2 linked regions of the Cycloclasticus pugetii PS-1 genome follow. The protein of the gene in region 2 interacts with the protein of the main gene of each other region in a pairwise test. Links are inferred from orthologs where the notes say so. Each region holds a gene or a part of one and is shown on either strand. Other genes may lie near its edges. The genes, in order: secA and secG.

The links.
Region 1: the proteins of secG (region 2) and secA interact in binary tests that used the Escherichia coli proteins (3 or more experiments, as listed by UniProt). The link is inferred for Cycloclasticus pugetii PS-1 from one-to-one orthologs.

Annotation. Positions count from the first base shown.
Region 1 is NZ_ARVU01000001.1:373,527-384,998, reverse strand. The notes cover bases 2,808-6,020. They hold secA (preprotein translocase subunit SecA), read right to left. Parts: upstream 5,663-6,020; coding sequence 3,008-5,662; downstream 2,808-3,007. Other genes in these bases: CYCPU_RS0101880 (M23 family metallopeptidase), read right to left, coding at 5,802-6,020; argJ (bifunctional glutamate N-acetyltransferase/amino-acid acetyltransferase ArgJ), read right to left, coding at 2,808-2,914. Also shown: cell division protein ZapD, read left to right, coding at 1-517; DNA gyrase inhibitor YacG, read left to right, coding at 519-707; CYCPU_RS0101895 (Nudix family hydrolase), read right to left, coding at 731-1,666; more of argJ, read right to left, coding at 1,694-2,807; more of CYCPU_RS0101880, read right to left, coding at 6,021-6,713; CYCPU_RS0101875 (DciA family protein), read left to right, coding at 6,741-7,181; lpxC (UDP-3-O-acyl-N-acetylglucosamine deacetylase), read right to left, coding at 7,183-8,097; cell division protein FtsZ, read right to left, coding at 8,258-9,424; cell division protein FtsA, read right to left, coding at 9,474-10,703; CYCPU_RS0101855 (cell division protein FtsQ/DivIB), read right to left, coding at 10,709-11,472. UniProt on the Escherichia coli protein: Required for protein export, interacts with the SecYEG preprotein conducting channel.
Region 2 is NZ_ARVU01000001.1:1,520,186-1,533,586, forward strand. What follows is about bases 5,462-8,375. They hold secG (preprotein translocase subunit SecG), read right to left. Parts: upstream 7,161-8,375; coding sequence 6,762-7,160; downstream 5,462-6,761. Other genes in these bases: CYCPU_RS0107390 (malate dehydrogenase), read right to left, coding at 5,462-6,219; CYCPU_RS0107395 (DUF2818 family protein), read right to left, coding at 6,317-6,637; tpiA (triose-phosphate isomerase), read right to left, coding at 7,229-7,975; glmM (phosphoglucosamine mutase), read right to left, coding at 8,067-8,375. Also shown: CYCPU_RS0107365 (NAD(P)H-dependent oxidoreductase subunit E), read left to right, coding at 1-992; fdhF (formate dehydrogenase subunit alpha), read left to right, coding at 993-3,707; molybdenum cofactor guanylyltransferase MobA, read left to right, coding at 3,707-4,345; CYCPU_RS0107380 (formate dehydrogenase accessory sulfurtransferase FdhD), read right to left, coding at 4,348-5,154; more of CYCPU_RS0107390, read right to left, coding at 5,242-5,461; more of glmM, read right to left, coding at 8,376-9,407; folP (dihydropteroate synthase), read right to left, coding at 9,415-10,194; ATP-dependent zinc metalloprotease FtsH, read right to left, coding at 10,247-12,169; 23S rRNA (uridine(2552)-2'-O)-methyltransferase RlmE, read right to left, coding at 12,265-12,885; ribosome assembly RNA-binding protein YhbY, read left to right, coding at 13,009-13,296; transcription elongation factor GreA, read right to left, coding at 13,287-13,401. UniProt on the Escherichia coli protein: Subunit of the protein translocation channel SecYEG. Overexpression of some hybrid proteins has been thought to jam the protein secretion apparatus resulting in cell death; while this may be true it also results in FtsH-mediated degradation of SecY.

The sequences.
Region 1 (11,472 bases), 1.1 Mb from region 2 along the record:
CCGCGAAAAACTAGAGCAAAGCATTGACCAACTCAATTCATTAAACCGCCAGCTTTTAACATCTAGCGGAAGAATTGATCAGGTCTTAGGGCAAGTTGACTTATTAAAGTGCTTATCACAGCGCAACAGTATCCCTGGTGGTACCTGCGATTTTGACCTGCCAGCTTACCATTTTTGGCTTAATAAGCCATTAAGCGTTCGTCGCGAGCAGATACAACACTGGACCGCTCATCTCACACCAATTCGGCAATCTATCTCGCTATTACTGCAATTTATTCGCTATAGCGCCATGCCGACCGAAAAAATTGCACGTGCTGGCTATTACCAACAAAGCTTGGATACTAACCATCCGGTTCATTTACTTCGGGTTTCTTTAAACCTTTCCTCTGAGTATTTTGCTGAAATCAGTGGTGGTAAGCACCGCTTTACAGTCCGCTTTATGTTGCCCCTTGAAACAGAAAGACCCAGTCAAATAGATGAAGACATTCGTTTTACATTAAGTATCTGCCAACTCTAAAATGAAAACACAAACCGTTAACTGCCCTACTTGCCGCAAAGCCGTGCCTTGGAATGAAGCCTCAACCTTTAAACCTTTTTGCAGTGAGCGCTGTAAATTAATTGATTTAGGGGAATGGGCTTCAGAAAAACATGCAATTGCTGGAGAAAAAGCACACCCAGCTGAGGACGACCAACTGTTCGAACATTAAGCTTTGCCCACGGGCATTGACTGTTACCTGCCAAATGCTCTTATACCAGCCACACCATAAGCACCATTTGACAGCGCTTTATCTAACGTTTCTGGCCCTACACCCCCTAGAGCAAAAACAGGTAGCGGCACAGCCTCACTTAACGACTTAAACTGCGGCCAGCCTAAAGGCTTCATGCCTATATGCGTTTGTGTTGCACATACAGGTGATAACACGGCAAATAATACTCCCAGTTCCTTTGCTGCTTTTAGTTCTTGTTCATTATGGCAAGAGGCGGCCAGCAAAACACCTTCCAGTGAACTGGCTTTATTTTTCATAGCTAGCACCTCGTTAACACTTAAGTGTATCGCCTCAGCATTCATCTCTAATGCATCAGTCATACTGCTATTAATAAATAAACGAACATTGTTACGTTTACAAAGAGCCATCGCTTGCTCAGCTAAGTGTTTAAAGCCACTCTTATTAAGCGACTTTGCTCGCCATTGAATCATCGTATACCCGCCTGATATTAAGGTCTTTAAATGGCTTAACATCTCTTCTTCTGCGCCTATAGACTCATCAACAATTGGATAATACCGAGGTAAATTCAACGCATCGATGATCGCCTTGTTTGCTGCAGGAAATGAGCTTTTGTCTAACGAATCGATCGCAAGCCATTTAATCGGTTGACCTTCCATTCCACATGCCTTGCCTTGAAAGCTTTCAACCAGGTACACCTCAAGCAACACACCTATATCGTTATAATCGTGCTTCACCTGTATAAAGGGAACTGCCGTTAACACCTCTATATTTAACTCTTCTAGTAGCTCCCTTTTTAACGCGTCTTCAGTCTTTTCGCCTTCTTCGACTTTACCACCCGGAAATTCCCACAAGCCACCTTGATGCGCCTTCTTAGAGCGCTTACTAATCAGCACCTCATTGTATTGATTTTTTATAACCCCGACCGCTACCTTTAACATCTGTATATCAATACTATGTCTAATACTTTATGAGCGGTACTCAGCATTTATTTTGACGTAATCGTAAGATAAATCGCAAGTTAATACACGGGATGAACAGTCTCCTTGAGCCAGACAAATACGAACACAAATTTCTTCTTGATTCATAACCTTTTGGCCCTGCTCTTCAGTATAGTCAGCTGAACGCTTACCGGCCTTAACAATACAAATATCATTTAAGTAAATTGAAACCGCATCAACATTTATTGTTGCTATGTTCGCTCTACCTACGGCGGCTAGAATCCTCCCCCAATTAGGGTCTGAGGCAAAAAAGGCGGTTTTCACTAATGGTGAATGCGCAACCGTATAAGCCACTTCCTTTGCATCACTTGCTGTATAAGCTTGTTCAACCTGAACGTTTATTAGTTTTGTAGCGCCCTCTCCATCTCTTACAATTGCTTCGGCCAAATAACTACACAGCTGTTTTAATGCTGCTAAAAACACTGGGTACCGTTTATCACTTTGCGTCTCAATCGGCTCTATATCAGCCGCTGCGGTTGCCATTAATACGACAGCATCGTTTGTTGACGTATCACCATCTACCGAAATACTGTTAAAAGAGACATCCACAGCCTCCTTCAGCATAACCTCGAGGATTTTTCTGCCAATCGGCATGTCAGTCGCAACATAAGATAGCATCGTCGCCATATCTGGCCTTATCATGCCTGAGCCTTTTGCAATGCCCGTTATGGTGACCTCTGTGCCATCCAACTGCAATGTACGAGAGCAGCCTTTTTCACAGGTATCGGTTGTCATAATGGCTACAGCCGCTTTTTGCCAATGCTGTTCGCTTAAGGTATCTACTGCCGTTTGCAAACCACCTACAAGCTTGTCTACTGGTAACGGTTCACCAATCACTCCTGTTGAAAACGGTAATACCTGTGTTTCTTTAGCATTCACCTTGCTTGCAAGTTCTGCACAGCATGTTTGCGCTGTCAACAAACCTGCGCCGCCCAAACCAGCATTTGCATTGCCTGAATTAATCAGTAGATAACGTGGAGAGTCTTCGGCTAAATGTTTTTTAGCCACTGTAACGGGCGCTGCACAAAATTTATTTTTTGTAAAAACAGCCGCAACCTGTGTTTGCGCAGTCAGTTCAAATAGCGTTAGGTCGTCACGTACAGTTTGTGAAATACCCGCTGATGCGGTGCCAATGCGAACACCTGATATTGCTTTTAATTCTAAAGGGACAGTTCCGCCTACAGGCATGATTAAGCTCCTAATAAACAGTTATAGATATAAAGTTAAGTAGCCCTTAGACTATAAAAAGCCACCTTACTCAAACGAGCGCTTAACGTAGCCTCACAGCTTGCCGTGGCACTGTTTAAATTTCTTGCCAGAACCGCATGGGCAAGGGTCATTCCGGCCAATTTTTTTATCCGAACGTTTAAAAGGCTGTGCCTTGTCGGCTTGCTCATCGTTCTTTTCTTCACCTAAGGCATTTGCATCATCATGCTTGTATTCCATGGTTTGATGAATACGACGTTGCTCATCAACGGCTTGAACATCTTCTTCTGCACGAACTTGGACCTTTGTTACCAACTGAACAACATCTCTTTTTAATGTATCTAATAGCGATGTGAAGAGCTCAAAGGCCTCGCGTCTATATTCCTGTTTCGGATCTTTTTGTGCATAACCACGTAGATGAATACCCTGTCTTAAATGTTCCATCGCACCTAAGTGATCCCTCCACAACGAATCTAATGTTTGCAGCATCACCGATTTTTCAAAGTGCCGAAGCACCTCTGCACCTGCTAATATTTCTTTTTTTGCATAGTCATCGCTGATTGTTTTTAGGATTAGCTCGCGCAGACTGTCTTCATGCAAGCTATCATCTGTATCTAATAGCTCTTGAATATTAAGCTTGCAGGAGAACTCATCCTCAAGAGCAGCCTGTAAGCCTGCAATATCCCATTGCTCTTCGATTGATTGTGCTGGAATATACACATCAATTAATTGGTTAACGACATCTTCACGTATAGAAACAATAGTATCGGCAATATCTGATGCCTCCATAATTTCATTACGTTGATCATAAATCACTCGACGTTGATCATTCGCCACATCATCGTATTGAAGAAGTTGCTTACGAATATCGAAGTTATGCCCTTCTACTTTACGTTGAGCATTTTCAATCGCTTTACTCACCCAAGGGTGCTCAATCGACTCACCTTTTTCTAAACCCAGTTTTTGCATCAAACCAGATACACGTTCTGAGGCAAAAATTCGCATTAAGCTGTCTTCTAACGATAAGTAAAAACGACTTGCACCAGGGTCACCTTGACGCCCTGACCGGCCCCTTAGCTGATTATCTATCCGGCGCGACTCATGCCTTTCTGTACCAATTACACGGAGACCACCGGCATCTAGTACTGCCTGATGCTTTTTTTGCCATACTTCAGATGACTCGTCTTCGCTCTTGCCACCCAAAACAATATCGGTCCCTCGTCCGGCCATATTAGTCGCAATAGTGACCGCCCCTAAAGCACCGGCATTGGCAATAATTTGTGCTTCACGTTCATGCTGTTTAGCATTAAGCACCTCATGAGGCACCTTCTTCTTGGTTAGGCTGGACGATATATATTCAGAAACTTCAATAGAGGTTGTACCCACTAATACTGGCTGCTTTCGTTGGTAGCAATCTTCGATATCCTCAATAACCGCTTCGTATTTTTCTTTCGCTGTTAAATAAATAAGATCCCCGGCGTCTTCACGCGCCATCCCACGGTGTGTTGGAATAACAATAACTTCCAAACCATAAATTTGTTGAAACTCAAATGCTTCGGTGTCTGCAGTACCGGTCATTCCCGATAATTTGTCATACATCCTAAAATAATTTTGGAATGTAATAGACGCCATCGTTTGGTTTTCACTTTGAATTTTAACGCCTTCTTTTGCCTCTACTGCTTGATGAAGCCCCTCGCCCCAGCGCCGGCCCGGCATTGTTCTTCCAGTAAACTCATCAACAATAACCACTTGACCATTTTGAATAATGTAATCGACATCTTTGTGATACAGCGCACTGGCTCGTAATGCAGCATATACATGATGCATCAACCCAATATTAGTGGCATCGTATAGGCTTTCATTTTCACTTAATAGGCCGCTACTGGTCAGTAGTTCTTCAATTTTTTCATGGCCTAACTCTGTCAAAAAGACTTGTTTCGACTTCTCATCAACGGTGTACTCACCACCCTCTTGCGACTCAACCTCTTCTGTAAGGTCTTTTACCAACTCGTTAAGCTTGATATATAAATCACTTTTATCATCTGTTGGGCCTGAAATAATCAGTGGTGTTCTTGCTTCATCAATTAAGATTGAATCAACCTCATCAACGATCGCGTAATGCAGCTCACGTTGAACCTTGTCTTCGACACCAAATGCCATATTGTCTCGAAGGTAATCAAAGCCAAACTCATTATTAGTGCCGTATGTAATATCTGCTGCATAGGCTTCGCGTCGCTGTTCAGGGCTCATCGAATTGACGATCACACCCGTTGTCATGCCTAAGAAGGCGAACAACTGCCCCATCCATTGTGAATCACGTTCAGCCAAGTAATCATTCACTGTCACCATATGAACGCCCTTACCGGGCAATGCATTCAAATAGGCTGATAACGTGGCAACCAGTGTTTTACCTTCACCGGTTTTCATTTCGGCGATGCGTCCATCATGAAGCACCATCCCGCCAATTAGCTGCACATCAAAATGACGCATGCCTAAGGCGCGAACACCAGCTTCTCTAACCACTGCAAACGCTTCAACGATTAATGCGTCGAGTGTTTCACCTTGTTCAAGTCGAGCACGAAATTCATCCGTTTTCGCTTTCAACTCAGTGTCACTTAAGGCACTGATTGATGCTTCAATCTCATTAATTTTTTTAACGGTTTTTTGTTTTGCTTTTACCAACCGATCATTACGACTACCAAAAACTTTCTTTACGATATTTGAAATCATTACAAATAAACTTTAGTGTGAAACGAAAAACCAAATGATACCGCATATGGTTCACTGAAACCTGCTTTTTAGGCCCATTCAAGCCCTATTCATAACGCTTTAAATCAGAATGTAAAAGGACGTAGGAGTAAGTACTGCCTTAGCTTGAAGAATACAGGTATTTACGAGGATTCACCTTCTTACCGTTGCGCATTACTTCAAAGTGAACATGTGGCCCGGTAGAATGACCCGTTGACCCCATTTTAGCGATAACATCATTTTGTTTAACGACATCGCCTAATTTGACCACTATTTCCTTATTATGCCCATAGCGGGTGACGTACCCTGAGCCATGGTCAATTTCAATTAAATAACCATAACCGCCTTTTTTCCCCGCGTAGGTCACCAAGCCAGATGCAGCGGCTAAAACACTGGTCCCTGTCTTGCCTGCAATATCGACACCATGGTGGAATTTTTTCTTGCCAGTAAATGGATCTGCTCGGTAACCGTAATACGATGACAACCATCCTTTTGCGACTGGTAACCCTGCTGGGCGAACCTCTTTAGACAACTCTTTATTTGCCGAAAAAACACCCAATAACGTTAATTGTTTTTCGCGTAAAGATAACTGTTTATCGAGTACTTGAATATCATGCAGCAATTGGTTTTCTGTAAAACTTTCTGCTGAGTCCGGCAAATCTGCACTGCCGATAGCTGGTAATTCGTCAAAATTAAATTCTGACGCCGTTAAATTAGCCTTCTTAACAAGGTGTTCACCAACCGCATTCAGCCTCGTCAATTGTGCTTGCATTTGCCCAACTCGTAAGGCAAGGTTATCCAGCGTATTTTGAGTTTTCTCGCGCACTCTTTCCAGCTCTATTCGCTGGGTTAATAACTCTTGAGATACCTTCCCTGATTGTTCGGTTAACCTAACTTCGGTCACCGATGGCATATACCAATAAACTGCTAGTAATAGAATAAAGCTACCAAGTAACCCATAGATAACTTTTTGCTGGATCGCAGAAAAGTTGATGGTTTTCTTTTTACCTTTTGTTAACAGTATAATTTGCATATTATTTATTTTTTATCTTAACAACATATGTTTAAACAACCTTTCAAAAACAACAAGTCATCCTTGAATGGTTTACAGCATATTCAGCAAAGCTTACATCAACAAAAAACACTTCTGCGTCTTGTTCAACGATCAATAACTGAAGATTTGGCAGCTCATTGTTTGCATGTCACCGCCAGTAAAAACACGGTAATCTTATTCACCGACTCTTCTGTCTGGGCTTCAAAACTACTGTATCTACGCCAACCTATTCTAAACGCCTTATCAAATTACTTTGGTGAACGGGTTCGTACTTTAAAGGTTAAAGTGCTATCTAAGCACACAGCAAAAACACCGCTTTTGCCTAAATCGCCATCCAGTCATACATTGAAGTGTCTTACAGAAGCCAACGATTCAGAACAGGCAGACTCGTTAACCCATTCCATGAATAAACTCATCAAGACACTACAAAAAAACAAGCTATCTTAGTTTAAACACCCGCAGGTAATGGCTCTATATATGAAATAGGGAATTGGTCATCTTCTTCAAACGTTACTTCTTCCCAAGCATCCTCTTGAACCAACAACTCTCTTAATAACTTATTATTAAGCTCGTGCCCCGATTTATGGCCATGAAACTCACCAATCAAGCTATGCCCTAGTAAGTATAGGTCACCAATAGCGTCCAAAATTTTGTGTTTCACAAATTCATCTTCATAACGCAGGCCATCTTCGTTTAAGACTCTAAAATCATCGACGACAATGGCATTATCCATGCTTCCACCCAACGCTAAGTTGCGTTGACGTAACATTTCAATATCCTTCATAAAACCAAAGGTACGTGCACGGCTTATCTCTTTAACGAATGAAGTTGAAGAAAAATCAATAATCGCCTCTTGTGTACGCGATTTAAATACTGGGTGATCAAACTCAATACTAAACCCGACCTTAAAGCCTTCAAAAGGGACAAAGCTCGCCCACTTATCGCCATCCTCTACTCGGACTTCTTTTTTGATACGAATATAGCGTTTCGCTGCGTTTTGTTCTTCTATACCAGCCGATTGTAGTAAAAAGACAAACGGGCCTGCACTGCCATCCATGATCGGCACCTCAGCAGCACTTAAATCAATGTAAATATTATCAATACCCAATCCAGCGATGGCCGACAACAAGTGTTCAACAGTAGAGACTCGTACGTCACCTTGTATCAAGGTGGTTGATAATTGTGTGTCACCTACATTTTCTGCTTTTGCTGGAATAACGACTGCTTCGTCAAAATCTATTCTGCGAAAAACAATACCGGCATTGACGCCTGCAGGGCGCAACGTTAAATAAACCTTTTCGCCACTGTGTAAACCAACACCCGTAGCACGAATCACGTTTTTCAGCGTTCGTTGTTTAATCATTTAAAACTCCCAAGCAGATAAATTCAATTTATTTTTATTGTCATTATTGCGGGATATTAACACATTTTGCAATTTAACAATAAGCCATGCATTGCCACGTACTCAGTTATTTTACCGCCCTCAACACATTTCAATATCCAAGGGCGGTTCACGGTCTCAACTAATCGGCTTGCCTTCTTAAAAACGCAGGTATATCCAAATAAGCAGGGTCTAAGGTATTATCTATACCACTGGTTTTTTGATCCGCCATTTCCGCTTTTCCATCACGCATGATTGTTGGAATATCAAAATCCTCTTCCTTCAGGTCAGCCGTTTTAATGGCTTCTCTTTTCACTTGAACAATCGGCGTTGGTTCTTCAGCCACTTTTGCCTTGCCACCTAAACCAGTTGCAACAACAGTTACTCGCATTTCGTCTGACAAATCAGGATCAATAACCGTACCGACAACGACATTCGCATCATCCGATGCAAAATCTCTAATCGCTTGACCGACCTCTTCAAATTCACCTATAGACATATCTAATCCAGCCGTGATATTCACTAAAATACCGCGAGCGCCTTGTACATTGATATCTTCTAACAAGGGGCTGTGAATGGCCGCTTCTGCAGCTTCGCGTGCTCTAGATTCTCCTTTTGCATTACCTGTTCCCATCATCGCATCACCCATTTCTGACATAACAGTTCTAACGTCAGCAAAGTCGACATTAATCAAGCCAGGGCAGGTTATTAATTCTGCAATCCCTTGTACAGCGCCTAGCAAAACATCATTCGCCGCTTTAAAGGCATTTAGCAGACTCATTTCTTTGCCCAGTACGTGCAATAACTTTTCATTCGGAATAGTAATTAATGAATCAACGTGAAGTGCTAATTCCTCTATCCCTTGTTCTGCCAATAACATTCTTTTTTTGCCTTCAAATGGGAAAGGCTTAGTCACTACAGCTACTGTTAAGATACCCATTTCTTTTGCTATTTCGGCCACTATTGGCGCAGCACCTGTCCCTGTTCCACCACCCATTCCTGCTGTGATAAAGACCATATCAGAACCGACGATTACTTCTTGAATTCGCTCTCTATCTTCAATCGCTGCTTGACGGCCCACTTCAGGGTTCGCGCCTGCACCCAAGCCTTTTGTACTATTATTACCTAACTGCAATACCGTTTTAGCTGGTGTGTCTTTTAGAGCTTGCGCATCTGTGTTGGCGCAAATAAATTCCACACCATCTATTGCACTATTAACCATGTGATTCACGGCATTGCCACCGCCACCGCCAACACCAATGACTTTAATTACTGCATTTTGTGTATGTGCATCCATTAATTCAAACATATCAATTCCCCTATCTTGTTAATCTAAATACTAAAGTCTCTATTTATCGTTAAAAATTACCTTGAAACCAGCTCTTCATCTTTTCCCACATAGCTTCAAAACCATTTTTCACCTCTCCACCACTTGCCACACTATTTTGCTGCCCAAACAACAACAACCCAACACTGGTTGCATATATCGGATTACGAACCACCTCGCTTAAACCAGACACATACTGCGGATAACCCAGGCGAACGGGCATGTGGAATACCTCTTCTGCCAATTCAACCAATCCCTCTACCTTTGCACTGCCGCCCGTTAGCACAATCCCTGCGGCAACAATGTCCTCGTAGCCCGAGCGCCTCAGCTCAGCCTGTACAAGCATCATTAATTCCTCATAGCGAGGCTCAATAATTTCAGCCAAATTTCCACGTGAAATTTTTCGTGCCGGCCGATCGCCTATGCTTGGCACATCAATCATTTCGTCCTCTTGAACTAATTGAGTCAGCGCACATGCATATTTCAACTTAATTTCATCGGCATGCTGGGTAGGCGTCCGTAATGCAACAGCGATATCATTAGTAACTTGGTCTCCGGCAATTGGAATAACCGCGGTGTGGCGAATAAAGCCATCACAAAAAACTGCAATATCCGTCGTGCCACCACCAATATCAACCAAACAAACGCCCAGTTCTTTTTCATCATCCGTGAGCACCGAACTGCTCGATGCCAGCTGCTCTAAAATGATATCGCCTACTTCTAAACCACAACGCCTTACACATTTAATAATATTCTGCGCTGCACTCACTGCGCCGGTCACAATATGTACTTTTGCTTCCAGCCTGATGCCCGCCATTCCAACAGGCTCTTTAATGCCCTCTTGTCCATCGATAATGAATTCTTGTGGCATGATGTGAAGAATCTTTTGATCCGCAGGAATAACCACTGCCCTTGCCGCATCAATCACTCTCTCTATGTCTGATGGAATCACTTCGCTTTCTTTAATACCCACCACGCCACTGGAGTTCAAGCTACTGATGTGACTGCCTGCTATCCCCACAAATACTGAGTGAATTTGACACCCCGCCATCAACTCAGCCTCTTCTACAGCGCGTTGAATTGAATGCACTGTAGACTCGAGGTTAACCACCACGCCTTTTTTCAAACCTCGCGAACTATTGGTTCCGATACCGATGACATCAATCGTTCCATCTGGGGTTATTTCCCCCACAATGGCCGCCACTTTAGATGTACCTATATCTAAACCAACAATTAAATTCTTATCACTGTTTTTCTTCATTGTTCTTAGCCTTTAACTGGCTGATCCTTTTTCAATTTTAATGCGGCTATTTGCTCAACCCGGTCAGCAAATTTATAACCGTCTTTCCACTGTACGGACACCCCATTTGGGTAACGCAAATCCACCTTCGCAAGCTGATCTATCAAACTGCCTTCCAGCGATGCCAATAACCTTAATGATTTACCAATTGCCTGTTCAGGCGACTGATGACCCACACTTACTTTTATGCCATTGCTCATTACTGCCGACCAACTACCGTGCTCTGCTAAACTCAATTTGCTGACTTGAATACCCGTGCTTTTTATTGCGTTATTAACTTTTCTATATTCTTCAAGTATCGCCTGACTACTCGTCTCCACGCCTGATAAACTTGGCAATGTTTCTAAGCTTTTATCAAATACCGGTTTAAATACCTCGCCCTGTGTATTCAGCAAGGCCGTTTTATTCCAAATCGCAGCAGGCTTTTGTTCCACCAAGGTCAACACAATAGTATCTGGCCACACACGCCTAATTGTTGCTTTATTCACCCAGGGTAAGGCCGTCGCGTGTTTAACAATTTCACTGCTATTCATCGCGAAATACCCGGTATCAACTAATGCTGATAACGATGTTGAAATATCCTCAGCTGTCACATAATTTAATTCACCACCGATACGCACCTGTTTAATGGGCATCGTGCTTGGTTGCATTAACCAGCTAACGAACTGCCATACAACAATCGCTACTATTAGAGAAAGAACGCTCTTTTTAACCAACACTTCATTTTGCT
Region 2 (13,401 bases):
AATTACGTCTTGTAAAAGCCGAGCCCGCTCCTAAGTATTTTTGTGTAAATGCCGATGAAGGCGAACCCGGCACATTTAAAGACAGACATTACTTGTCCACCGCGCCACATCAATTTTTAGAAGGCCTGCTCATCGCAGCATATATTATTGATGCTAATAAAATCTTTATTTATTTGCGCGACGAATACCCCGCCATCCATCAATTATTGCACAACGAAATTCAACTCCTCATTAACCATAAGATCATTAAAGAAGATTATATCGAGGTTAGGCGCGGCGCTGGCGCCTACATTTGCGGCGAAGAATCTGCAATGATTGAATCAATTGAAGGTAAACGTGGCATTCCCCGCCAACGCCCGCCTTATGTTGCCCATCAAGGCTTATTTGGTCGGCCGACCTTAGTACAAAACGTTGAAACCTTGTACTGGATTCCCACAATTTTAACTGATGGCGGTGAGCACTTTGCACAACAAGGTAAAAATGGGGCCAGTGGCTTGCGCACATTTTCAGTATCAGGTCGTATCAATAAACCCGGTGTCATTGTTGCCCCCGCTGGCAGCAATATTCGCGAATTAATTCATTTAGCAGGCGGTATGCTTAAGGGGCATTCATTTAAAGCTTACCTACCGGGCGGTGCCTCTGGTGGTATCTTGCCTTCATCCTTAGACAATATTCCGTTAGATTTTGGCAGCTTAACAGAGTACGGCTGCTTTATAGGTTCGCATGCCATTATTGTTTTATCAGACAAGGATAGCATCAAGGCAACGAGTCAAAACCTACTTGCATTTTTTAATGATGAAAGTTGCGGTCAATGCAGCCCCTGTAGAGTTGGCTGTGAAAAGGCCAGCTCCTTGTTATCCGAACAGCAGTGGAATAAACCACTATTAAAAGAGTTATGTACAACAATGGCTGACGCATCAATCTGCGGACTAGGCCAAGCCGCTCCAAACCCAATTTTATCGAGCATTAAATATTTCGGCGATGAGGTCTAAATGAGCAATTTAGTTTCATTTGTAATAGATGGCAAAAAGGTTTCTGCTGAACCTGAAGAATCAATTTGGCAAGTCGCTAAACGACTCGGCACCACTATTCCGCATTTATGTTTTAACAATAAGCCCGGTTATCGCTCCGATGGCAACTGCCGGGCCTGCATGGTTGAAATTGACGGCGAACGCACACTCGCCGCTTCGTGTTGCAGACACCCTAGCGATGATATGGTCGTTCACACACAGAGTAAACGTGCCACAGCAGCTCGTCGGCTTGTCATCGAATTATTAAGTACCGATGTAGATGAGCAGACGATTGCGGGATCAACTTTCGATAATTTGGTGCAATCCATGGAGATTGGGCCTTCACGATTTCCAAAAAAAGTAACTAACACCCCCGACTTATCTCACCCAGCCATCTCTGTAAAGCTTGATGCCTGTATTCATTGTACGTTGTGCGTTCGTGCCTGCCGAGAAATTCAAGTTAATGGTGTGATTGGTCTAGCTGAGCGAGGTCATGATGAAAAAATAATTTTTGATTTTGACGACCCAATGGGGCAATCCACCTGCGTTGCTTGTGGTGAGTGCGTTCAAGCCTGCCCAACTAATGCACTCTCACCTGCTTCAGCCAAAGTCACTAAGACAGACAAACAAGTACAATCCGTTTGCCCCTATTGCGGTGTAGGTTGCCAAGTTAACTTAAAGGTTAACGATAACAAAATCTGCTCTGTCGAAGGTGCTAATGGCCCCTCTAACCAAGGCCGTTTATGCGTAAAAGGCCGCTTTGGTTTTGATTACATTACATCTGAACAGCGACTTACCGAGCCGCTAATCAGAAAAGAGGGTATCGAAAAAGGCGTTAATATCGACCCAGCTAACCCCTACTCGCATTTTAGAAAAGCCTCTTGGGAAGAAGCACTTAATCTTGCTGCGAAAGGTTTTTCAGACATTAAACAACAGCATGGTGCTGATTCCCTGGCTGGCTTTGGCTCTGCAAAGTGCTCTAATGAAGAAGCTTATATTTTTCAAAAACTAATTCGAGCCGGCTTTGGCACTAATAACGTCGATCACTGCACACGTTTATGTCATGCTTCCTCCGTTGCCGCACTCATGGAAACAATTGGTTCAGGGGCCGTTACCGCACCGTTTATGGCTGCTGAAGACAGCGATTTGATCATCGTTATTGGCGCGAATCCAAGTGAAAACCACCCCGTTGCAGCAACCTTTTTTAAACAAGCTGTCGAGCGCGGTACCGAATTGGTTGTGATGGATCCTAGGGCTCAAGCGTTAAAACAACAAGCAACGCATATGCTACAGTTTACACCGAGCACAGATGTTGCCTTACTGAACGCCATCATGCACGTGATTGTTGATGAAAAACTTTATAATCAACATTATATTGATCAACACACCTCTGGTTTTAAGCTGTTTGCTACACACCTTAAAGACTATGCGCCTGAAAAAATGCAGAGTATTTGCGGCGTAACTGCCGACACCATCAAAACAGTTGCAAGGAAATATGCAACCGCCAAATCTGCCATTATTTTTTGGGGTATGGGCATCTCACAGCATACACACGGAACAGACAATGCGCGTTGCCTTATTTCATTAGCCTTAATGTGTGGTCATATAGGACGCCCCGGCACAGGCCTCCACCCTCTACGCGGCCAGAATAATGTTCAAGGCGCCTCGGATGCTGCTTTAATCCCAATGTTTTACCCCGACTACAAGCCAATAAGTGACTGTGAAACACAAACCTTTTTTGAATCCCTATGGGACACACCCTTGAACCCCAAAGAAGGCTTAACAGTCGTTGAAATTATGCATGCGATACATCGCAACAGCATTAAGTCCATGTACATCATGGGGGAAAATCCCGCCATGTCAGACCCTAATTTAAACCATGCCCGTGCAGCACTGGCTAAATTAGAGCACCTTGTTGTACAAGATATTTTTCTAACCGAAACAGCTATGTTTGCAGACGTTGTTTTACCTGCTACCGCGTGGCCGGAAAAAAATGGTACTGTAACAAACTCAAACAGACAGGTACAAATGGGGCGACAAGCTGTTGAACCACCAGGCAATGCAAAAGCTGACTGGTGGATTACACATCAGATCGCTAAGCGTTTAGGTTTAGAGTGGCCCTATTCAACACCAAAAGATATCTATCAAGAAATGCTGTTAGCCATGCCCTCATTAGCTAACATCAGCTGGGAACGTCTTGAGCAAGAGCATTCCGTCACCTACCCTTGCCCGTCCCCTAAGGAAGCTGGTCACGATATCGTTTTTGCCGATGGTTTCCCCACCGAAGACGGACGCGGAAAATTTATCCCTGCAAGCTTTTTGCCGGCTAATGACAAATTAGACACCGAATACGACTTTATTCTGACAACAGGCAGACTACTAGAACATTGGCACACTGGCGCAATAACTCGACGTAGTGAAGTACTCAACACACTCGAACCAGAAGCTTTTGTTCAAATGAGCCCCACCGATTGTTCAGCGCTTAAGGTACAAGCAGGCGACATGGTTTGCATTTCAAGCCGCCGAGGATCTATTAACATCAAGGTTCGTGTTGACCATAAAGTACAAACTGGCCTCATATTCATCCCGTTTTCTTACGTCGAAGCAGCGGCTAATTTATTAACCAGTCATGATCTTGACCCCTTTGGAAAAATACCTGAATACAAGTTCTCAGCTGTCAAAGTAGAGCCAATTTAATGCCCAACAACTCAAATAAAATTATCGGCGTCATCCTATCAGGTGGCCTCTCGAGAAGGATGAACAACCAGGACAAGGGCTTCATTCAACTCGCTCATAAGCCTCTTTTTGAACACGTATTAGAGCGATTGTCTCCTCAATGCGACTCAATTATTATTAGTAGTAACAAGGAGAGCCAGCAACTGTCTTCTTATGACTTACCTATTATTAAAGATTCATTAGAAGGGTTCTTAGGACCTTTAGCCGGGCTTTTAGCCTGCATGCAGTGGGTAAGAAAGCATCAACCCGGTGTACAATGGATTGCCTCTGTGCCCGTTGATACGCCTTTTATACCCCAAAATTTAGTCTCCACGCTTTATCAATCAATGCTTGAAAACACCGCCGATATTGCCTGCGCCACTTCAAATGGTCGCACACACCCCGTTATTGCCTTATGGCCAATTAGGCTACTTGATGACCTGGAAGCTGCACTAAGCAAGGAGAATATACGCAAAATTGATTTATGGACATCTCGCTACAAAGTCTCCCTCCCAGACTTCAGTGATAGCTTGCTTGACCCTTTCTATAACATTAATTGTCATGAGGATTTAGTGCACGCCGAAGCGTTGCTACGTAAGCCGAATGAAAATACAGCCTAAACTTAAGCTGTTACATCAAACACTATCCGCTCGGCCCCATTCAAAACTTGAAAATGTTGCCCTTTTGCTCGCGAAATTAAAGTTACATCAAACTCGCAGGCAAGCTCAAACCCCATCTTAGTGGCCCCAGAACGAGACAATAATATAGGCACCCCCATTTGCGCGACCTTGATAACCATTTCAGAGGTTAAACGCCCTGTTGTGTAGAAAACACAGTCATCACCTTTAATACCCTTCAACCACATATGGCCAGCAATTGTATCAACGGCATTATGACGCCCTACGTCTTCAACAAAGAACAATACCTCCTTACCTTTACAAAGCGCACAACCATGAACAGCACCCGCCTTTTTATAGACTTGGTTACGTTGCCCAAAATGATTAAGCAAATAATACAATACAGATTGTTCAATACTACGTTTGGCTAACACCTGCCCCTTTAAACTCTCAACAACATTACCAAACATCGTGCCTTGTCCACACCCTGAAGTAATTGTTCGACGTGCTTTTAATTTCTCAATATTAGGCTTATTTTTACTCGATACAATCACTGCAGCATTGGTTTGCCAATCAACTTGAAGTACCTTTATATCGCCGATAGTCTCAAAGAAGGTTTGATTTTTAAGGTAACCCAACACCAACAATTCAGGAAAAGAGCCCATCGTCATTAAGGTTACTATTTCTTTTTTATCGATATAGATGGTTAGCGCACGTTCTTCAACCAATTCAATTTCAATCGACTGCCCCTTTTCATTGACGGCAAAAACACAGGATGAACCCTTAATTTTTGACGCTGTCATCTCGATCATTATGTTTTCTCTTCTAAAATTAACCCCTTATAACACGCAAAAAAAAAGCCATGCAAATGCATGGCTTTTTTTAAACGCATAGAACAATTAAAGCAGGTGCTTTACACCATCACGTTCTTCTTTAAGCTCATTTTCCGTTGCGGTCATTCTTTCGCGACTGAAATCATTAATTTCAAGACCTTGAACGATTGAATAGTCACCGTCTTTAACAGTCACAGGGAATGAGTAAATTAAACCTTCTTCAATACCATAGCTTCCATCACTTGGAATTCCCATACTCACCCAATCGCCGTCTGCTGTTCCTTGCACCCACGTACGCATATGGTCTAATGCAGAACTGGCAGCAGACGCTGCGCTTGATAAGCCACGTGCTTTAATAATGGCAGCGCCACGTTGTTGAACAGCAGGAATAAAGTCATCGGCATACCAGCTTGCATCGACCTTAGATAACGCATCTTCACCGTTGATTAAGCAATTGTGAAGGTCTGGGTATTGTGTTGCTGAGTGGTTGCCCCAGATTGTCATCTTAGTAACGTCCGTATTATGATTACCCGTTTTTTCGGCCAATAAGCTCATCGCACGATTATGGTCTAAACGTGTCATTGCTGTGAAGTTACGTGGGTCAAGGTCTGGTGCATTATTCATCGCAATCAATGCATTTGTATTTGCAGGGTTACCCACCACTAATACACGAACATCACGTTTAGCAACTTTATTTAAGGCTTTACCTTGTACCGAAAAGATGGCCGCATTTGCTTCCAACAAGTCTTTACGTTCCATACCAGGACCACGTGGACGAGCACCCACTAAGAATGCAAAATCGATATCTTTAAAGGCAACTTCAGCATCATCAGACATTGAAACACTTTGTAATAAAGGAAATGCACAATCGTTCAATTCCATAACCGCACCCTCAAGCGCACCTAAAGCAGGTGTAATTTCTAATAGGTGTAAACAAATTGGCTGATCTGGGCCTAAAAAGTCGCCAGATGCTATACGAAATAATAATGAGTACGAAATTTGACCAGCGGCGCCGGTAACGGCTACATGAACAGGTGCTTTCATTTCTAACAATCTCCTTAATAAAAAAGATGAATTATAGCTGATATTCGACTTTTTTTACTTAAAAACCACCATTCCTTATTAGTTATAAGGTATTAAGCTATTCTTTTTCTCGAGATTTAAGAATTTTTTTTAAATCGTAATGATAGATAAAGCTCGGCAAAGCAAAGACAACAAATAAACATACTGTAACCACGTAGAACTCCCAGTTCTGCGCAGTATTTGTTCCCATTATTTTGTATTCCAAAGCAAAGCCAACACTGAACGTCAGCACATACCAACATAGCCATTCAAACCAGCGAAACCAGCCTGATTTATGCGCGATTTGTCTAATACAAAAAAGTTTATCGCTTAACCATGGCAAATTAGCCATAAGAATCGAAAAAATCAGAAAGATAACAATTGTAAATTGATTACTCATCAATGAATTTTAATGCTTATAATTATTGGTGCCGAGAGCGGGATTTGAACCCGCACGTCCATAGGACACTACCCCCTCAAGATAGCGTGTCTACCAATTCCACCACCTCGGCAAATCCATTCAGTTAATCAGGAATGGGCAGGTCATCAGCAAGCTTCATACCATTTTGCTTAACCAGCTCATCTGTTGGTTCCACAAGGTTGTTGATTAAGTCCGCAGGCGTAGCTTCTGTTGATTTTGCTGGTTGTGAAACCGTCAAGCCATCAATAATATCTTCAGGTGCTGCTCTATTGCCTCCTAGATAAGCAAGCGCTAGACTTGTTGAAAAAAACAATGCGGCCAAAATAGCTGTCGAACGACTTAAAAAAGAGCCGGAACCTTTAGCACCAAATACCGTACCGGATGCACCACTGCCAAATGCTGCGCCAGCATCAGCGCCTTTACCATGCTGAATCAAAATCAACCCTATCATCAATGCTGCAATAACCACATGCACTGATAAAACTATTCCAAACACACTCATTCTCTTATCCTTCTATACCTAAACGGTATGAGTTTTATTACGGCAGAACTTACCTACCAAGTTTATTTTTACGCTTTTTGGCAAATTGAGACAAACGCTTTTGCATCCAAGGATGCGCCACCTATCAAACCACCATCAATATCTTTTTGTCCAAACAATGACAATGCATTATCTGGTTTTACACTTCCGCCATATAAAATGCGAAGCATGTTAGCTGCATTTATATCTCTCTCGCTAACCAATGCTCTTATAAAAGCATGCACCTTTTGAGCTTCTTCAGGGGAGGCCGTTAACCCCGTTCCAATGGCCCAAACGGGTTCATAAGCCAGAACCAGTTGCGTCAAATCTACAGCGCTATTATTTAATAACGCCTCAACCTGATCTTTAATTACATCAAATGTAGCACCAGACTTGTATTCTTCCTGTGTTTCACCAACACAATAAACAGGAGTAACTCCAGTCATTTGGGCTGCCAGCACTTTCTTAACCAGCTGCGCATTTGCTTCATTAAATAGTGTTCGCCTTTCTGAGTGACCTATTAGTACCCAGCTACAGCCAACATCTTCCAACATATGCGCCGACACTTCACCGGTATATGCCCCAGACTGATACTCTGAAACAGTTTGAGCACCTATGGTTATAACTGTCGGTTTAGTTATTTCTTGTGCAGCCGTTATATAGACGAAAGGCACGCAGACTCCTATATCGCACGTTATTTTATCATCAATTGTCGTTTCAATTGCACGTAAAATTTCACTTGTTGAGTCAAGTGAACCATTCATCTTCCAGTTTCCAATAACCAGTGATCGACGCATCAAACTTCTTACCTTAAAAACGAGCAAGGTTAGCGGCTATTCAGCAATAAATCAATCTTAATTAAGCGAGCACTCACGCCCAATTCACCCCTTAAGCGTCAAGTAGGCTTTCAACTGTTTTACTAAGGTCCATTGCCAGTTTTTCCACTAACTTCACATCTTCGCCTTCTACCATTACCCTAACTAATGGTTCTGTGCCAGAAGGCCTTAACAATACTCTTCCAGCGCCTTTTAAAACCTTCTCGATAGAAGCAACGGCTTTATTAATATCATCCGTCATCGCAAACTTTTTAGCACCACTTAGCTTCACATTAATCATACATTGAGGATACTTTTGAATATCACTTTTTAGTTCATTCAAAGAGGTGCTCTCGCGCATCATAATCTCAATCACTTGTAGAGCTGAAATAATTCCATCACCTGTTGTCGTTCTATCAGCACAAATTATATGCCCAGACCCTTCACCACCCAAGATTGACTCTGATTCATTCATCAACTGAATAACATGCCGGTCTCCAACTGCTGAGCGTAATAAGTCAATACCTAATCTATTGAGTGCGTGTTCAACGCCTAGATTAGTCATCAATGTTCCTACAACAGATGAACCTGAATAACCATTTGATTGACGACCTTTGGCTAAAATATACAAAATATCATCACCATCCAACACTTCGCCTAAGTGGTCAACCATGATTAATCGATCGCCATCGCCATCTAATGCCACACCAAAGTCAGCATTATTGGATAAAACCGTCTCGGTTAACGCCTGAGGGTTAGTTGCTCCGCAACCATCATTAATATTAATGCCGTTTGGCTCAGCACCTATTTTAATCACCTCCGCACCTAATTCACTAAACACATAAGGAGCAATGTGATAGGTAGAGCCGTGTGCGCAATCGACAACCATTTTTAAAGAAGATAAGTCGATCATTGAAGAAATTGTGCTTTTACAAAACTCTATGTATCGACCCGCCGCATCATTAATACGGTTAGCTTTACCTAACCGAGACGATTCCACAACGATGAGTGGCTCGTCCATTTTTTGTTCTATCGCTTGCTCTATCTCATCGGCAAGCTTTTCACCTTCACTAGAAAAAAACTTTATACCATTATCATAATGAGGGTTATGTGAAGCACTAATGACTATTCCTGCATTGGCACGGAGCGTTCTCGTTAAATATGCAATTCCTGGGGTTGGCATAGGACCTAATAACTGAACATTTGCGCCTGCTGCAACTAAACCAGCCTCTAATGCTGATTCAAACATATAACCGGAAATACGAGTATCTTTACCAATTACAATTTTACAATGCCCTTGTTGCTCGAACACTCTCCCGGTCGCCCAACCCAGCTTTAAAATAAATTCGGGAGTAATGACCCCTTCCCCAACTAAGCCTCTAATACCATCGGTACCAAAATATTTTCTTGTCATAGTTTCCTCATTTGGCAGCCTGAACAGCCATATAGACTTTTAACGCATCAGCTGTTTCAGCAACATCATGCACACGAACAATAGACGCACCATTAGCCACTGCTAACAACGCGGCACTAACACTGCCAATTAATCTCTCATCGACTTTTTTATCTAATAACTGACCAAACATTGATTTTCTTGATAGGCCAGCCAATATTGGGCAGCCATGGCTCTCAAACTCTTTAAGTTTCGCCAATAATGTCAGGTTATGTTGTAAGGCTTTACCAAAGCCAAACCCTGGGTCTAATATAATCTTCCCTTTAGCAATACCGACTTGCTCACAGGCCGCTATACGCTGAGCAAAAAATTCATTCAGCTCTTCAACCACATTAAGGTAATATGGTTGATCTTGCATCGTGGTAGGGTCTGCTTGCATATGCATTAAACAGACAGGCACTCCTAAAGAAGCCGCCATATCCAGTGAACCCGGTCTCTGTAAGGCATACACATCATTGATAAAGTCCGCTCCGGCCTCTATGGCAGCCTTCATAACATCAGCTTTGCTGGTATCAATTGAAATGGCAATATCCGATTTAAGTCGAATCCCTTCAATAACAGGAACCACCCTTAGGATTTCCTCGTGTGTAGAAACAGGTAATGCATTAGGCCGTGTAGATTCACCGCCAATATCAATAATTGTGGCGCCTTGCTCAGCCATCTTCAAGGCATGTTGCACCGCTGATTCTATCTGTGTAAAAGAACCTCCGTCAGAAAAAGAATCCGGCGTAATATTAAGAACCCCCATAATTTGGGGGCTCTTTAGATCAAATATTTGGTCAAGACGACTCTTCACAGCATTAAGGTTGTTCAGCAGGGCCTCCAATAGTCGGCTTTGACTCCTTATCTGTAGCGTCTTTATCTTCTATCGTCGCTTTCCCTGAACCAGATTGATCATCATTTTCCCAATCTTTAGGTTCACTCACTGGCTGACGAGCCATTAATTGGTCTAATTGATCGCTATCAAGTGTTTCATACTTCATTAACGCTTCTGACATAGAGTGTAAAATATCAATATTTTCAGTCAATAAGCTCTTAGCACGCTCGTAGTTTCTATCAATAAACACTCTAACTTCTTTATTAATAAGCTCGGCTGTTTCATCCGAAATCATCTTAGTTTGACCACCAGAATGCCCCATTGCATTTTCATCTTCTCCGTAATTTAATGCGCCAAGTTTTTCTGAAAAACCCCATTGAGTTACCATATTTCTAGCAATAGCGGACGCTCTTTCAATATCGTTTGATGCACCAGTTGTTACCGCTTCTTCACCAAAGATAATTTCCTCTGCTAAGCGACCACCATATAAGCTTGATAATTGACTTTCTAACTTCTGTTTACTGATACTAATTTGATCTTGCTCAGGTAAGAACATTGTGACACCTAACGCTCGCCCACGTGGAATGATGGTCACCTTATAGACAGGATCGTGCTCAGGCACTAAGCGACCAACAATTGCATGACCTGATTCGTGATATGCCGTGCACCTTTTTTCGTCTTCACTCATCACCATAGAACGACGTTCTGCGCCCATTAACACCTTATCTTTAGCGTTCTCCATGTCGTTCATATCAACTAACTTCTTATCAGCTCTAGCCGCAAATAATGCCGCTTCGTTTACCAAGTTAGCCAAATCTGCACCTGAAAAGCCCGGTGTGCCTCGTGCAATCACATTAGGGTTAACACTGTCACCGAGAGGCACCTTTTTAAGGTGCACTTTTAAGATTTGCTCGCGCCCTCTAATATCTGGTAAAGGAACAACCACTTGTCGATCAAAACGACCTGGGCGTAATAAGGCCGGGTCTAAAACATCAGGACGGTTAGTCGCGGCAATAACAATCACCCCTTCATTACCAGAAAACCCGTCCATCTCAACCAATAATTGGTTCAAGGTTTGCTCACGCTCATCATTACCACCACCAATACCAATACCACGGGCACGGCCAACCGCATCAATCTCATCGATAAAAATAATACACGGTGCGTTTTTCTTGGCTTGTTCAAACATGTCTCGAACACGTGAAGCCCCTACACCAACAAACATTTCAACAAAATCAGAACCCGATATGCTGAAAAAAGGCACTTTAGCTTCACCAGCAATCGCCTTCGCTAACAAGGTTTTACCTGTACCAGGCGAACCCGACATTAAAATTCCGCGTGGGATTAAACCACCTAATTTTCGAAACTTACTAGGGTCTGTTAAAAAATCAACAACCTCTCCAACCTCTTCTTTTGCTTCTTGAACACCCGCCACATCAGCAAACGTTACTTTTATTTCATCTTCACTTAATAGTTTCGCTTTGCTTTTACCAAAGGACATTGCTCCACGACCACCGGCACCGCCTCCGCCACCTTGCATTTGGCGCATAAAGAATATCCACACACCAATCAACAAGAGCATCGGGAACCATGATATTAAAATTGACATAAGCACCGATTGCTCTTCAGGTGGTTTGGCAATAATTTCAACACCATTTTTTAGTAAGTCATCAACAAGGTGAATATCACCAGGACTACGTGTTGTAAAACGCTCACCTAACGTAGTTTGACCACTAATATTAGGCCCATCTATGGACACTTTACTAACCTGGCCTGCATTAACAGCACTGATAAACTGCGAATAACTTAAATTACTAGTTGATGATTGTTTTGATCCACCAAAATTATTGAATACGGACATCAGCACGACGGCGATTACCACCCACATAATAATGTTCTTAACCATTTCGTTCAAAGTGTTACTCCCTCGTGATGTTTATGACAGTGCTCAATTAAACTGTTATTTTTAAAATTCATTCAGTAATTTATGGGGTTAGATTACTACAATTTCAAGCCCTTTGCCAAAAGGTAAACCTCTCGACTACGTGCGCGTGAAGCTTTGGGTTTTCGAATCAGTACTGTCGAGAAAACTTTTTTAGCCTCTTGAAGATACTGGTCAAACCCTTCACCTTGAAACAGCTTTATCAAAAACGAGCCCCGGCTATTTAAACTGTTTTTTGCAAAATCTAATGCCAATTCTGCTAAATACATGGATTTTGGTTGATCAATCGCCTTACTACCACTCATATTAGGCGCGATATCAGACATCACTATATCGACTGCTTGATGACCGATTAAGTTTTGTAAGCGCTCAAAAACCTCGTCGTCACTAAAGTCACCTTTAATAAAGTCAACACCATCAATAGGATCAATATCTAATAAATCTAACGCGATGACTCGCCCATCGCCTGTGATTTTTTTTATGGCATATTCTGACCAGCCACCCGGCGCGGCACCTAAGTCCACCACAATTTGTCCAGGCCTCAATAACCGGTCTTTTTTGTCAATTTCTTCTAATTTAAATACGGCGCGCGAACGAAGCCCCATTTGTTGAGCTTTTTTTACATACTCATCGTTAAAATGCTCATCCAGCCACTTTTGTTTGTTTTTATGCTTGGTCATACCTTTGCATTATTATTTGTTTACCCACTGTTAACATAGGTACATCTACAAAACAGACGCACCTTCTTGTATCTTTTAAGTGTAGAATGCGCGACCTAACTTAACAGAATTTAATGAAACACTATGGCATTATCAAATCAGCAAAAAAAGAAACTAAAGGCACACGCACACTCTTTAAAGCCTGTTGTTCGTCTAGGTCAGTCTGGCCTAACCAGTAATGTATTAGACGAGATTGAGTCTGCGATCACGCACCACGAGCTGATTAAGGTAAAAGTGTCTGCTGATGATCGAGACGACAAAAAAGCGATCATTCAAGAGATTGCTGATAAAACCGCCTCAGAACTCATTCAAAGCATTGGTTTTATGGCTGTTTTTTACAGAGAAAACCAAGATAAAAAAGCTTATTCGTAACGAACATCCAAAATTTCAAACTCTGTGACTCCACCAGGCGCTCTTACCTCAGCAACATCCCCTTCTTCCTTTCCTATCAATGCTTTTGCAAAAGGGGATGCATAG